4 regions of the Paenibacillus sp. JL3B1040 genome follow, and region 1 is predicted to be linked to each of the others. Evidence: predicted binding sites of a transcription regulator. Region 1 holds the regulator's gene; each other region holds the start of a gene.
The links. Region 1 encodes Rex, which represses fermentation and respiration genes when NADH is low (regulators of the CRP and FNR family bind a similar motif). Its sites were predicted from a motif close to TTGTGAAATATTTCACAA; they were not measured.
Positions count from the first base shown of each region.

Region 2: a site for Rex is predicted at 1,612-1,629, ahead of ACZF99_RS01460 (flavocytochrome c). Genes of this name have one in related genera too.
Region 3: a site for Rex is predicted at 1,908-1,925, ahead of ACZF99_RS14005 (polymer-forming cytoskeletal protein). Genes of this name have one in related genera too.
Region 4: a site for Rex is predicted at 1,816-1,833, ahead of ACZF99_RS07685 (DUF2249 domain-containing protein). Genes of this name have one in related genera too.

Region 1 covers NZ_CM169317.1:3,264,015-3,267,225, forward strand. Annotated here, with positions in the region: gene ACZF99_RS14690 (amidohydrolase) at 1-947, opposite strand, end outside; gene ACZF99_RS14695 (redox-sensing transcriptional repressor Rex) at 937-1,587, opposite strand; gene dinG (ATP-dependent DNA helicase DinG) at 1,629-3,211, opposite strand, start outside.
Region 2 covers NZ_CM169317.1:315,324-318,534, reverse strand. Annotated here, with positions in the region: gene ACZF99_RS01465 (histidine kinase) at 1-1,504, opposite strand, end outside; gene ACZF99_RS01460 (flavocytochrome c) at 1,693-3,211, shown strand, end outside.
Region 3 covers NZ_CM169317.1:3,105,790-3,109,000, reverse strand. Annotated here, with positions in the region: gene ACZF99_RS14010 (discoidin domain-containing protein) at 1-1,768, shown strand, start outside; gene ACZF99_RS14005 (polymer-forming cytoskeletal protein) at 1,985-2,527, shown strand; gene ACZF99_RS14000 (DUF6199 family natural product biosynthesis protein) at 2,575-3,211, opposite strand, start outside.
Region 4 covers NZ_CM169317.1:1,731,901-1,735,111, forward strand. Annotated here, with positions in the region: gene ACZF99_RS07670 (TIGR04053 family radical SAM/SPASM domain-containing protein) at 1-843, shown strand, start outside; gene ACZF99_RS07675 (DUF2249 domain-containing protein) at 906-1,139, opposite strand; gene ACZF99_RS07680 (hypothetical protein) at 1,139-1,498, opposite strand; gene ACZF99_RS07685 (DUF2249 domain-containing protein) at 1,516-1,749, opposite strand; gene ACZF99_RS07690 (YwiC-like family protein) at 1,978-2,706, shown strand; gene ACZF99_RS07695 (DRTGG domain-containing protein) at 2,759-3,211, shown strand, end outside.

The DNA.
Region 1 (3,211 bases):
CGAATCTCCTCCAGCATGTCCAGGTTGTTGTTGCTGGCGGCGCTGTCCGTCCCCAGCGAGACGATCACGCCTTTTTGCAGCAGCTTCGGCACGCGAGCCACACCGCTGGCCAGCTTCAGGTTGCTGCCCGGGTTATGCGAGATCGCAACGTCATGCGCCGCCAAAACGTCGATCTCCTCGTCCGTCAAATGCACGGCATGGGCGAGCAGCGTCGGACGCGAGAACATGCCCAGCTTCCGCAAATGTTCCACAGGACGGTCGCCGTAATCACTCTCGTTTTGCTCCACTTCGGCACGCGTCTCCGACATATGCGTGTGCATCGGCAAGTCCAGATCATGCGCGGCTTGCACGAATTTCTCGATGAAAGCCGGCGGGCAGGTGTAGGGCGCATGCGGCGACATCATCGTGGTGATGCGGCCTTCCGCTTTACCGTGCCAGTTCCGGGCAAACGCGATCGCTTCTTTCAGCTTCTGCTCTTGCTCCTCCGGTGAGCATAACCCGATTGCTCCGCGCATCAGCACGGCGCGAATGCCGGATTCCTCCACGACCTTGGCGACTTCGTCCATATGATCGTACATATCCAGGAACGTTGTCGTGCCGCCCTTAAGCATTTCCAGGACAGACAATGCCGTACCGGCATAGATATCAGCGGCGGTAAACTTGGCTTCCATCGGCCACATTTTTTCCTGCAGCCAGGTCTGCAGCACCATGTCATCCCCGTAGCCGCGAAGCAGCGACATGGCTGCATGTCCATGGGTGTTGATCAGTCCAGGGAGGAACAACATCCCTTTGCCATCAAATGTTTCGGCGCCTTCCACACCTTCCGGGCGCGCTTCGCCGATATAGGTGATGGTGTCGCCCTCAACGAGCATATATCCGTGAATCACGGGACGATTCGTTTCCAGTACGGCAAACGTTCCGTTCTTGATCAACCATTTACGACTCATACGATGCTTGTTCCTTTCCGTTCTCCAGATAATACGCCAAACTGAGCAGGTCTGTGGTGAAATCGGCGGCATGGATCCGCACTTCCGGCGGAACTTTCAGAATCGTAGGTGCGAAGTTCAGAATCGCGCCAATGCCGGCGGCAACCAATTCGTCCGCTACGCGCTGGGCTTCCGTATCCGGCACGGTAATGATGCCGATGCGAATGTTGTTCTTTCTGACCGTATCCACCAGTTCCTCGATCGGCTGGATCGTAATGTTGTTGATCTGGGTGCCGATCTTCGCCGGCGAGGCGTCGAACACCGCGACGATTTTCATATTATCCTTCAGATACGCGTTATAATTCGACAAGGCTTGGCCCAGGTTACCGGCACCGACGAGCGCCACGTTGATCTGCTGGTCCAGGTTGAGAATTTGCTGAATTTTTTCAATCAAATAAGCGACGTCGTAACCGATGCCCTTTCGGCCGAAATCGCCGAAATAAGCCAAGTCCTTGCGGATTTGCGCCGGATTCAGATCGAGTTTTTGCCCCAGCTCCTGCGATGATACCGTCGGGACCTCGCGGCGGCTCAGTTCGTTCAAAAAGCGCAGGTAAACCGGCAGCCTGCGGACGACGGCGTCCGAAATTTTCTCTGACTTCATACTTCGTTCCCCCTATTCTTCAAACCAAGATATGAAACGGTTTATTCATCGGGATTCAACCATTCCGAGATGCGTGGCACCATCTGGCTCATCGGCATATGCTCCATCTTCGGACCCGGCAATGAATACAAGAAGTATTTCCCGTAATAGGATTCCAGGATGCGGGTATCATACACGATTACGATGCCCCGATCCTGCGACGAGCGAACGAGCCGTCCGAAGCCCTGCTTGAAACGGATAACCGCTTGCGGGACGGACAACTTCATGAACGGATTTTTTTTCTCCCGCTGCAGCCGTTCGCTTTTGGCTTCCACCAGCGGATGGTTTGGCGGCTGAAAAGGCAGGCGCACGATCGCCAGACTCGTCAATGCCTCGCCCGGGATGTCCACCCCTTCCCAGAAGCTGCTCGTCCCCAGCAGCACCGATGCGTTTTGGCCCTGGAAGCGCCGGGTCAGCTTGGTGCGGCTGCCGCTGTCCATCCCTTGACCGATGACGGTGATTCCCTCTGCCGAAAGCAGCTCTTTCAGCGGATCGTATACCTGTCTCAGCATCCGGTAGGACGTAAACAACACCAGCATCCGTCCTTGCGTCGCCACGGCAGCATCGGCCAGCGACTGCACCAGTGTCAGGATGAAATGGTCGTCCCCCACGCTGCCCTTCACGCTCGGAAAATCGCGCGGAATGACCAGCAGCGCCTGATCCCGGTAATTGAACGGGGACGGCAACATCGCCGTGATCAGCCGGTCCTCTTCCGCCGCCTCGGTCAAGCCCAACTGCTCGATCATATATTGGAACGACTTATCGACCGACAAAGTCGCGGACGTCATGACGACGCTTTTTTTCCGGTCGAAGAAAAATTCCTTCAACTGGGCGCTGACGTCGATCGGCACCGCGTACATTTGCAGCGAACGGCTGCGGTAGTTCCCGTTGGCTTCCATCCAGTAGACCGTGTCTTGGTTGTCCAGCTTCATGAAGAAACGCAAAGCTTCCCGTTCTCCCGCCAAATCTTTGAACAGACCACTGATGTCGGTAAGCAAGCTCTCCGCTGCATAATCGTCCTGCTCCTCCCGAATGTCGGACAAGAGACGCTCCCCTTTGCGCAGCACATCGCCAAGCCCCACATAAATCTGGTTCTCAAGCGCGGCGAGCACCTCCCATTCCTTCGGCTTACGGGCCGGTAATAGCCGGTACACGAATTGACCGGGATCGCCGGGCGCCGCGTCGCTGCGGTCCGGCATCAAACTGAACAGCAACTCGCTGAGCTTGTCCCAGCTTTCCTTCACATCCACCAGCGTCGGATAAATGCCGTCGATCACCGAGCACCATTCCGAAGCTTTCTCCGCCGCTGACGCCTCAAGCGAGCTCCGAAGATTCGCCAGTTGCCCCGTCTTGCTGTCTTTGAACAACCGGGTCAGCGTATGGACGACCGTAAAATATTTCATATGAATGCCAAGATGCTTGCCGGCCACATCCTCCAAATGATGCGCCTCATCGATGACCAGGCGCTCGTAGCCCGGCAGCAGTTGGTGACCGGCTTGGATGTCCGTAAACAATTTCGAGTGGTTCGTGATGACCACGTCCGCCACCCCGGCTTCGTGTTTGGCGCGATGGTAGAAGCATTTGC
Region 2 (3,211 bases), 2.9 Mb from region 1:
TATACAGCCCGAAGCCTGTCGCGGAACTGTCGTACTTGTCCTCTTGCAGCGCCCGGTTGATCCGATCCAGCTTCTCCGCCGGAATCAGGGCTCCATTATTCACGACATGAATAACGATATACGGTGCCTCATGATAGGCCAGGATCGATATCGTGTATTTTTGATCTCCCAAAGGCTTGATTCCATGATAAATCGCATTCTCCACCAGCGGTTGAAGCATAAAACGGATCACCTTGCACCGCAGCAGCTCCGCGTCATAGCGCAGCTCGTAATCCAGAATCTCTTCATAGCGCACGCATTGAATATGAAGATAGCTCTCAATATGATGAAATTCCTGCTCCAGTGGAATATAGGGGCTTCCGGAACTTAGACCGAGCCGAAAATAAGTGCTTAACGCCTCAACCATTTCCACGACATTGTCCGCACCGTAATCCCGAGCCATCCACTGAATCGTGTCCAGCGTATTGTACAAAAAATGCGGCTTGATCCGCTCATAAACAAGCTTGAGCTCCATCTCCTTCCTCTCCTGCTCCGCACGATACAACTGAACAAGCATTTCGTTAAGGCTCCGTCCCAGATCGCCGATTTCATCCTTGCGCGACTCCTCGGCGCGAATACTCTGATCGCCTTCCTGTACACGTTTCATCACCAGGCCCAAGGAGCGTATCGGCCGGATGATGGATGAGGTAAGCAAGGTAAGCAAAACGATAAATACGCCGCCGACCAGAACGCCTACAAGCAATGCCGTTCGCTGGGTCTTCATGACCGCCAGCGACAGCTGCGAGTCGGGCACCTCAAGCACCAGCTTCCAGCCCTGCACACTTTGAATCGGAGCTTCAAACAAGCTGAGCTTTTCCTTTGCGGAAGTTTGCATCGTTTGTGCGCCATCCGCGCTCCCCTTCGACGGAACCCGGGAATCGACAATGAGCTGTCCGGATCGGTCGTACAGGGCAATATCCTGCGCAATCTCCTTCACTTTCTCAATGGAAACGGCGGCAGCAATATAGACGACCTCCTTGTTTACCGATGGATTGACCTTATATAAAATGACAACAATCTCTGCGCCGTTTGCTTTGGAAATAATCGGATCGCTCACCACATAATCGGCATTGGCTTCGAGCATGCTCCGGTAATACGGCCTGGCAAGGATCGAAAAGGGGCGGTCCTGGAGCGACCACGAACGGGCCTGGTCGTCAACAACGCGAATGGACTCGTATTCCTCCTCTTTTTTGGCTTCAAACTTGCGAATTTCCCGAAGCAGTTCTTCCCGCGTCCATTCATGGTCGGAAGCCAGGGAAGCGAGCATGTCGATCTCGCCGATGCGCTGGTTGAACCAATAATTAATCTGATCGCTCCGTGCATTGACGACCTGCTGGGTTAAGCTTTTATTCAAAGGAACGACGGTATGATTCATCTCCATGTAAATCGCGACGAGCAGCGCCATAAACAATAATATAAAGCAGCCGCCCGCATAGAGCGCCGACTTGCTTTGGATGGAATTCATCGGCGGTCAAGGCCTCCCCAAAACTTTTTTTTGCATAACGTCCGAATAAGATAAAAAAAGACCGGAATGTGCAAATACATCACGTCCCGACGACTCTATAATATTCATTGTGCATATTTTCACATGAATGCCCATTCATGTCCAGGCCTTTTATGGGCTGATGCATTCTGAATCTTTTGAAGGAGGTAATGGAAGGGACGATGCGTACTTACACCAAACAGCTGGTATCGATTCTGTTGGTTGTCGGCCTCATGCTCATGCTGGCAGCTTGCGCAGAGAAAGATGCGGTCACCTCCGATGCTGGCGGAACGAGGGTCGTGGAGGGGATCGGTCAAGGAAAACACGGGGATATCAAGGTCGAGGTTACTTTCGCGGACAACCAAATCACGGATATCAAAGTGGTTGAGCAGAAGGAAAATGAAGTGCTCGCCGAACCTGTATATACACAGCTTAAGGAGGTTGTGATAGCGGCGAACAGCGCCGAAGTCGATGCGATTAGCGGCTCGACCGTAACCAGCAATGGCTATCTTGAGGCGATTCAGGACGCGATCACGAAGTCCGGCCTTACGCTGGCTGCTGCCGGGGCGGCTTCAAGCACGGGACAAAACCAGGAAGAGGCTGAGCAAACCTACGATGTTGTCGTGATCGGCGCGGGCGGCGCCGGATTCAGTGCGGCGATTGAGGCCAAGCAGGCGGGAGCGAGCGTTGTTCTTTTGGAGAAAATGCCGACTGTCGGGGGCAACACCTTGATCTCCGGCGGGGAGATGAACGCCCCCGATAACTGGGTTCAGCGCGCGCTTGGCATTGATGACGATACCGCGGACTTGTTCTATGAAGACACGTTGAAGGGCGGGGACCATCTTGGCTCGCCCGAAATGGTGCGCATCCTGGCCGATAACGCGCTCGCTTCCGCGGAGTGGCTGCGTGACGAGATCAAAGTTGAATTCCTGCCGGATAACCTGTTCCAATTCGGCGGACACTCCAGGAAGCGCGCTTTGATTCCGGTCGGTCATACGGGCGCCGAATTGATCACCAAGCTGAAAGCCAAGACCGACGCGGACAAAATCACGATCAAGACCAACATGAAGGCCGAATCGCTGCTGACGAATGACCAAGGGAAAGTTACAGGGGTTACTGCAACCTCCGGATCCGGCGACAAAATTACCTTCCATGCGAACAAAGGCGTCGTGCTTGCCACCGGCGGGTTTGGTTCCAACGTGGAGATGCGCAAGAAGTACAATCCGGAATTGGATGAAAAATATATGTCCACGGATACGCCGGGCTCAACCGGAGACGGGATCGTCATGGCGGAAGCCATAGGCGCCAAGTTGACCAACATGCAGAATATTCAAACCTACCCCATCTGCAATCCGGAAACGGGCGTAATCTCCCTTGTCGCCGATTCCCGCTTCGACGGCGCTATTCTGATCAACCAGGAAGGGAAACGTTTCGTTGAAGAGCTGGAGCGCCGCGACGTCATTTCCAAGGCCATTTTGGCCCAAACCGGCGGCTATACCTATCAATTCTGGAATCAGGAAATCGCCGATATCAGCAAAACCCATGAAGTCCATAAGGACGAATACGATCAATTGATCAAGCAAGGCTTGCTCTACAAGGCTGACACGGTTGAAGACGCGGCCAACTTCTTCAAGATTGATGTTGCCGAGCTGAAAGCGACAATGAAGAAAGTCAACGAATTCGCCAAAA
Region 3 (3,211 bases), 160 kb from region 1:
GAACGGGCCACTGGGATCGGCGACGGTGTATGCCAAAGCCCAAGTGAAAGTAAACCCGCTGGAGGAGACGGTGTTGGAAGGACCGGATCCGTCGCATGGCGTGAAATATCTGGATCGCAGCGGATGGACCCTAAGTGCTTCTTCCAGCTCGGAAGGCGTCGAGCGCCTTGTGGACGGCGATTTGTCCACCCGCTGGTCTACGGGACGTTTGCAAGCCCCCGGCGATTGGCTGCAAATCGACCTGGGCTCGGAGAAAACGTTTGATACCTTGTTCATGAACTCCGGCACGAATTGGGGAGATTATGCGCATGGTTACGAGGTTTACGTCTCGGCTGACGGTGAGAAATGGAATGAACCGGTAGCCGCCGGCAACGGAACATCGCCCAGCTTGGCGGTGTCCCTAAATAAGCAGCAAGCCCGCTACGTAAAGATTGTGCTGACGGTATCGGCGGACAGCTGGTGGTCGATTTCCGAGCTCAAGCTGGCCGAATTCGGCGCTCAGGCGCCGGTAACGCCGCCGCCTGCAACCGGTTCGCTTGAGGATCGAACCGGTTGGGTCGTGACCGCCTCCTCCGCACAGGGGCAGGATGTAACCGCAAATATGCTGGACGGCGATCGCGACACGCTCTGGACGAACGGCCGCGAGCAGACAAGCGGCCAATGGGTGGAGGTGGATTTGGGTGCGGTGCATCGCTTTGATTCTGTCGTGCTTGACCCCGGCAACGCCGGGGAGGATTACCCTCGCTCGTATCGGTTATATGTTTCTAACGACGGAGAGAACTGGGGGGATCCGGTTATCGGCGGTATAGGACAGCCGGGGCGCTTGTCGATCACTTTCCCGACGCAAACCGCCCGTTACCTGAAGCTGATGCAAACCGGCGAAGCCAACCGTTGGTGGTCGATCGCCGAGCTATACGTAAATAATTACGGCATCGGCAAGCAAAAAGAACTGACGCCCGACGGTTGGGCCGTCACGGCTTCCTCCGGCGACGGCATGGAGGCCATGCTGGACGGCGCCGAGGGCACCCGCTGGACGAGCGGCCGCGAGCAAACCGGCGGCGAATGGTTCCAGCTCGATTTGGGCGCCGCGCAACCGGTCGATCAGATCGTGATGGACAGCACACAAAGCCCCGAGGACTATGCGCACGGCTATGAGGTGTATACCTCCCTGGACGGCGAGACCTGGGGAAGTCCCGTCGCTTCGGGGACCGGCAATGGTCCGATGGTGACGGCAGCCTTCCCGCTGCAGACGGCACGCTTCCTAAAAGTCGTACAGACGGGCACGGATTCCCACTGGTGGTCGATTCATGAAGTGAAGGTATATACGGCGGATCCAACGCCTTGGGTGCCGGAACCAAAGGACGGGGACGAGGGGTTCCCGAATGAACTGGACCGCACGGGCTGGACGGTGACGGCTTCGACTTACGACAACGTCTCGGCCCTGTTGGACGCCGATCTAGGCAGTCGCTGGACGTCCGGGGAGGGACAAACCCCCGGCCAGTGGATTCAGATCGATTTGGGCCGCGAGCGGTACTTCAGCCGGTTGAGCATGGACTCGGGCGACAGTGCCAACGATTATGCCCGCAGCTTCCAGGTCCTCGTCTCCGAGGACGGCGAGAACTGGAGGACGGTTGCGGAGGAGTCCGGTACGAGCAAGCATATCGTGACGACATTCCCTCAGCAAAGCGCCCGGTACGTGAAAATCGTGCAAACCTCCGCAACACCCGAGTGGTGGTGGTCGATTGCCGAAATGAACTTTTATCGCTAATCAAACGACGATGAGTCGACGCAGCTCCCGGACGGAAATCTCCGTAGCCGGGAGCTGTTTATTTGGCATGAACAAACTTTAGGGGGGAATTTCAATAGTGAACAAGCTGTGACACGGAATGTGAAAAATCGCACATTAATAGTGAAATAAATCACATTATGCAATTCCACTTTTTTTTATAATTCAAACTGAAGATAAAAACAGGAGGGAAATCAAATGAAAATGGTCAAAGGTTTGGTCGTAGCGGGGATTGCGGCGGCGCTGCTGGCGGGTTGCGGTTCGAACAGCGACAATTCGGCGGCAAACACTAATAAGCCCGCTGAACAAGCGGACGTTACGGCAACGGCATCGCTCGTAAACCAAGCGGACGCGTTCGTGAACGCGGTCGGCGAGAAGGGCACTTGGATCATCGCGATCCTGAACGACTTGACGGTTGACAAGGACGTAGTGGTAGCCGGCGAATTCCATGACAAGAACGACGCTTCGAAAGACATCTATCGCAAAATCGCTTTGTATACCCAGGACGAAGATCACAACATCACCGCTTCGTTTACTTTGACCGTTCCTAAACTGACGGTACAAAGCGAAAACCTGAGAATTCAAGGCGGCACCGTGAAAGGCGACGTCTATGTCGAAGCCAACGGGTTCAACCTGGACAAAACGGCTACGATCGACGGTAACTTGTACTTTGCGAACGCGGAAGTGCAAGCCAGCGCGAAAATCGACGGTAAAGTTACGGGCGCAACGGAAGTGAAATAAACCGAAACTAGCTTAATGAAGGCCAGCCGAATAAGGTTGGCCTTGTTTTACACCAAGAAGGACTTTACGAATACATAAACTCCAAAACCGAGGATCGCAACGCCGCTTATTTTGCATGAGAAATAATAGAAACCGCTTGGCTCCGCTTCACGTACCCAAATTCCCCGCAAAGAGAGATGAAACAATACGTTCTGCAGCTTCTCGTAACGGAACAGGCACCATCCGAAGATCATGAGGATAAAAGAACTATAATAGAGGAGCAAACTCCCCTGCTTGGCGTGATACTCGGGAAAAGCCGCCCTGACGATCATGCCGGGGCTGTACAAGCCTACTTTATCGTCAAAAGGCTGAGGAACGCCATTAATACTCCATGATATTTCAGGGATCGTCTCGCCTTGATCGCTTGTTCCCACTAACATTTCTCCATAGCTGTCCACATTGAAACGCTCCCCGGACGGATAAATCACCTCATAACGGGGAACCGGCGTTGCTTCAAGCACGTTTACCGCGTAATTTTGCTGGTCAATCCTCACCTGTTTGCGGTAGATGTCGCCGTCGTTCAGCACGACGATCCGTTGGCCGCCGGAGGAACGATACGTAGCTTGCCGGCTATTTTGCTGATCCAGCCTGAATTTGTTCCCATGCATGTAAAATACCGATTCCGAAAAATAAGGTGCCGACCAA
Region 4 (3,211 bases), 1.5 Mb from region 1:
AAAGGCCTGCCGGTATCCATGACCCCAAGCGCCACGCCGAGGGTTACCTTGTCCGCCGTAAGCAAAGCGAAGGAGGTCGGCCTATCCCGTTGGGCATTCAGCCTCGACGGCTCGACGGCGGAGATCCATGACCATTTCCGCGGCACACCGGGTTCTTTCGGGATGACGATGAGAGGGATCGAATATTTGCAGCAGCTGGAAATCCCGATTCAGATCAACACTACCGTCTCCCGCTATAACCTGAGCGACCTGCCGCGCATCGCGGAAACGGTCAAAGGGATGGGCGCCGTACTGTGGAGCGTGTTTTTCCTTGTGCCGACGGGGCGGGGCATGGTGAAGGACATGATCTCCCCGGAAGAGCATGAACAGGTGATGGTTTGGCTGGCTCAGATGCAGCGGGAGATGCCTTACGGCATCAAAGCGACAGAAGCGCCTCATTACCGCCGCGTGTTGATGCAGCAGCAGAAGCTGAACGCGGATTCCGCGGGGGGCGCCGCGGCAGCCCCAAAACGCAGGGACGTGCTCGGCCGTTCCCCCAAAGGGGTAAACGACGGGGACGGCTTCGTGTTCATCAGCCATGTCGGCGACGTTTACCCCAGCGGCTTCCTGCCGGTCAGCTGCGGGAATGTCCGGGAATCCTCGCTTACGGACATCTACCGGAATTCGCCGATCCTGCGGGAGCTAAGAGACAAATCGCTGCTTAAAGGCAAGTGCGGCGCTTGCGAATTCAAGGAGCTGTGCGGCGGCTCCAGAGCCAGGGCCTACGCGGTCACGGGCGATTATTTGGAAAGCGATCCGTATTGCTCCTATCTTCCCCCGGGGTATTCGGGGAAAGAGAAATAGCGCATCGTCCATCACAACGCAAAAAAGGAGGCCGAACGGCCTCCTTTTCAGCATCATCCCCATTATCGGATCGGTTCAAACGTCACTTTCCAATGATCCTCTGCCAGTTGTTCGCAAACATGGCTGTAGCCCTTGGTCTCCAACACCTTCAGAAGCGGAACGGGTTTCATGGTGGCGTGCAGAACGAAGCTGTCGCCCGCTTCCAGCTTCCCGACCGTGTCCATAATCGCACTGAACGGTTCTTCGCCTTGGCGAAGCAGCGGACGAACGTCGAGTTCAACGATGCGGCTTGACATTATGCCTTCACCTCCACATCGGTCCGTTCGGCCGTGAAGGCTTGGCATAATCGCGCCGCAGCGCTAAGTCCCTTCATGCCGCCATATAACGTATAGAAGAACGAGTCCGGCGCATCCAGGGAGAAGGACAAATACTGCTTCGGATCGATCCCCAGCATTTTTTCGAACAGGGTGGAGGTATCGTAGGCATAGAAACAGAAATACGTATATTGAAATTCCGGCATTTTCTCGGCGATCGTAAGGATCTCGCCCGCGTAGCGTTCGAGGTTGCTCTCCGCTTCTTCAATCATGCGCAAGGCATCTTCCAGCTCCACGGCGATTTTGATCGTCTTGTCGTCGATAACCGTAATCTTAGCCATAGGGCATTCCCCCTGCTTTAGTTTTTGCCGATTTTCACCCGGAACGTCTCCGGCCCTTGCTCAATGTACTCCCAAGTAAAACCGCCGGGATGCATCGCTTCGAACTGAAAGCGGAGCGGCACCGGGTCGTGGTCGTTGACGAGCAGCATCGCTTCCCCCGGCTCCAAGGAATTAAACGCGGCAAAAATCGTCTTATGCTTGAGCTGCGGCGGGTACTCGGTGGCGTTGACGGTAGCTTTGAATTGACTCATGGGAAGTCCTCCTAAAGTTAAAAATTTAACGATTCGACCTCATTATATCAACGGAACGGATAGGGATTGTGATATCAGTCACAAGTTGCGCGGCGGCGAAAAGTTCTCCGCGGATTTGTCCGGAAGCCGTCATGTTTCCAGTGATTCCTGTCACTGGGGCGACCTTGCCGGCTGATTATAATGTCCGTAATTTAAGCTTAACTTGAAGCTGAAGGAGGAACCGATCACGTGCGTATCCGAGATTTCATTCCCAACCAGCACGGGGCCTGGGCCATGCTTGTCGTCCCGTTTCTGTTCGGTATGCTCGCCTCTTCCCCCGGGGCGATCCACGGATTGCTGTTTGTTTGCTGGCTTCTGATCTATTTGTTTATGTTCCCTTTGCTGCAATGGATTCGGACGGGAAAAGCCAAAGCCGCCCGCTACCGCAAGCCGTTGCTATTCTATGGGGCGCTGCTGGTCCCGGCGGCGCTCCTTCTGGTCCTGCTCCGTCCCGCAGTTCTTGCGATGTCGCTCCTGTTCGTCCCCTTATTTGCGGTGAATGCCCTCTACGCCAAGCGAAAACGCGAACGCGCCTTGCTGAATGACATTGCGGCGATCGTGCAATTCAGCCTGATGGTGTTTATCTCCTATCATCTGGGAGGAGGTACCGATCTACGCTTAGCGACGGAATTGTTCCTGATCAGTACGGGGTATTTCATCGGCACGGCTTATTACGTTAAAACGATCATTCGCGAACGGAACAATAAGCGTTTCTACGTCTACTCCGTCGTTTACCATCTGCTGCTGGCGTTTCTCGCGTTATGCTTTCTGTCTCCGGCATTGCAACTGGCTGCGCTTGTCCTGCTGGCCCGAGCCGTCTGGTTTCCGCGGACGAAAATCACGGTGAAGCAGTCCGGCATGCTGGAAATTGTCTATTCTGTTATCGTCCTGGCCGTCGTCTGGATGACCTACGCGTGAAGGTGTATAATGGATACAGAATAGTACAGATTCGGGCAAGGGGGTATAACAGTTGGAGGGACCGGAAGAAAGCGTCACAAAACACGAACAGCTGCTCCAGCATATCGAGGGACTGAAGATCGGGACGAAAATATCCGTGCGCAAGCTGGCCAAAGCGCTGGGCGTTAGCGAAGGCACGGCCTACCGGGCCGTGAAGGAAGCGGAGAACCTCGGGATCGTCATAACGAAGGAGCGGATCGGCACGGTTCGCGTGGAGAAGAAGCCGAGGAACATCTCCGACCAGCTAACCTTTGGCGACGTGGTCGATATCGTGGAGGGGCATGTGCTTGGCGGCGCGGAAGGATTGGATAAAACGCTGAACAAATACGTGATCGGCGCGATGAAAATCGATGCCATGGCAAGGTACATCGACGCCGGCAGCCTGCTGATTATCGGAAACCGCGACAATGCCCACTCGCTGGCCTTGGAGCAGGGCGCCGGCGTGCTGATCACCGGGGGCTTCGGG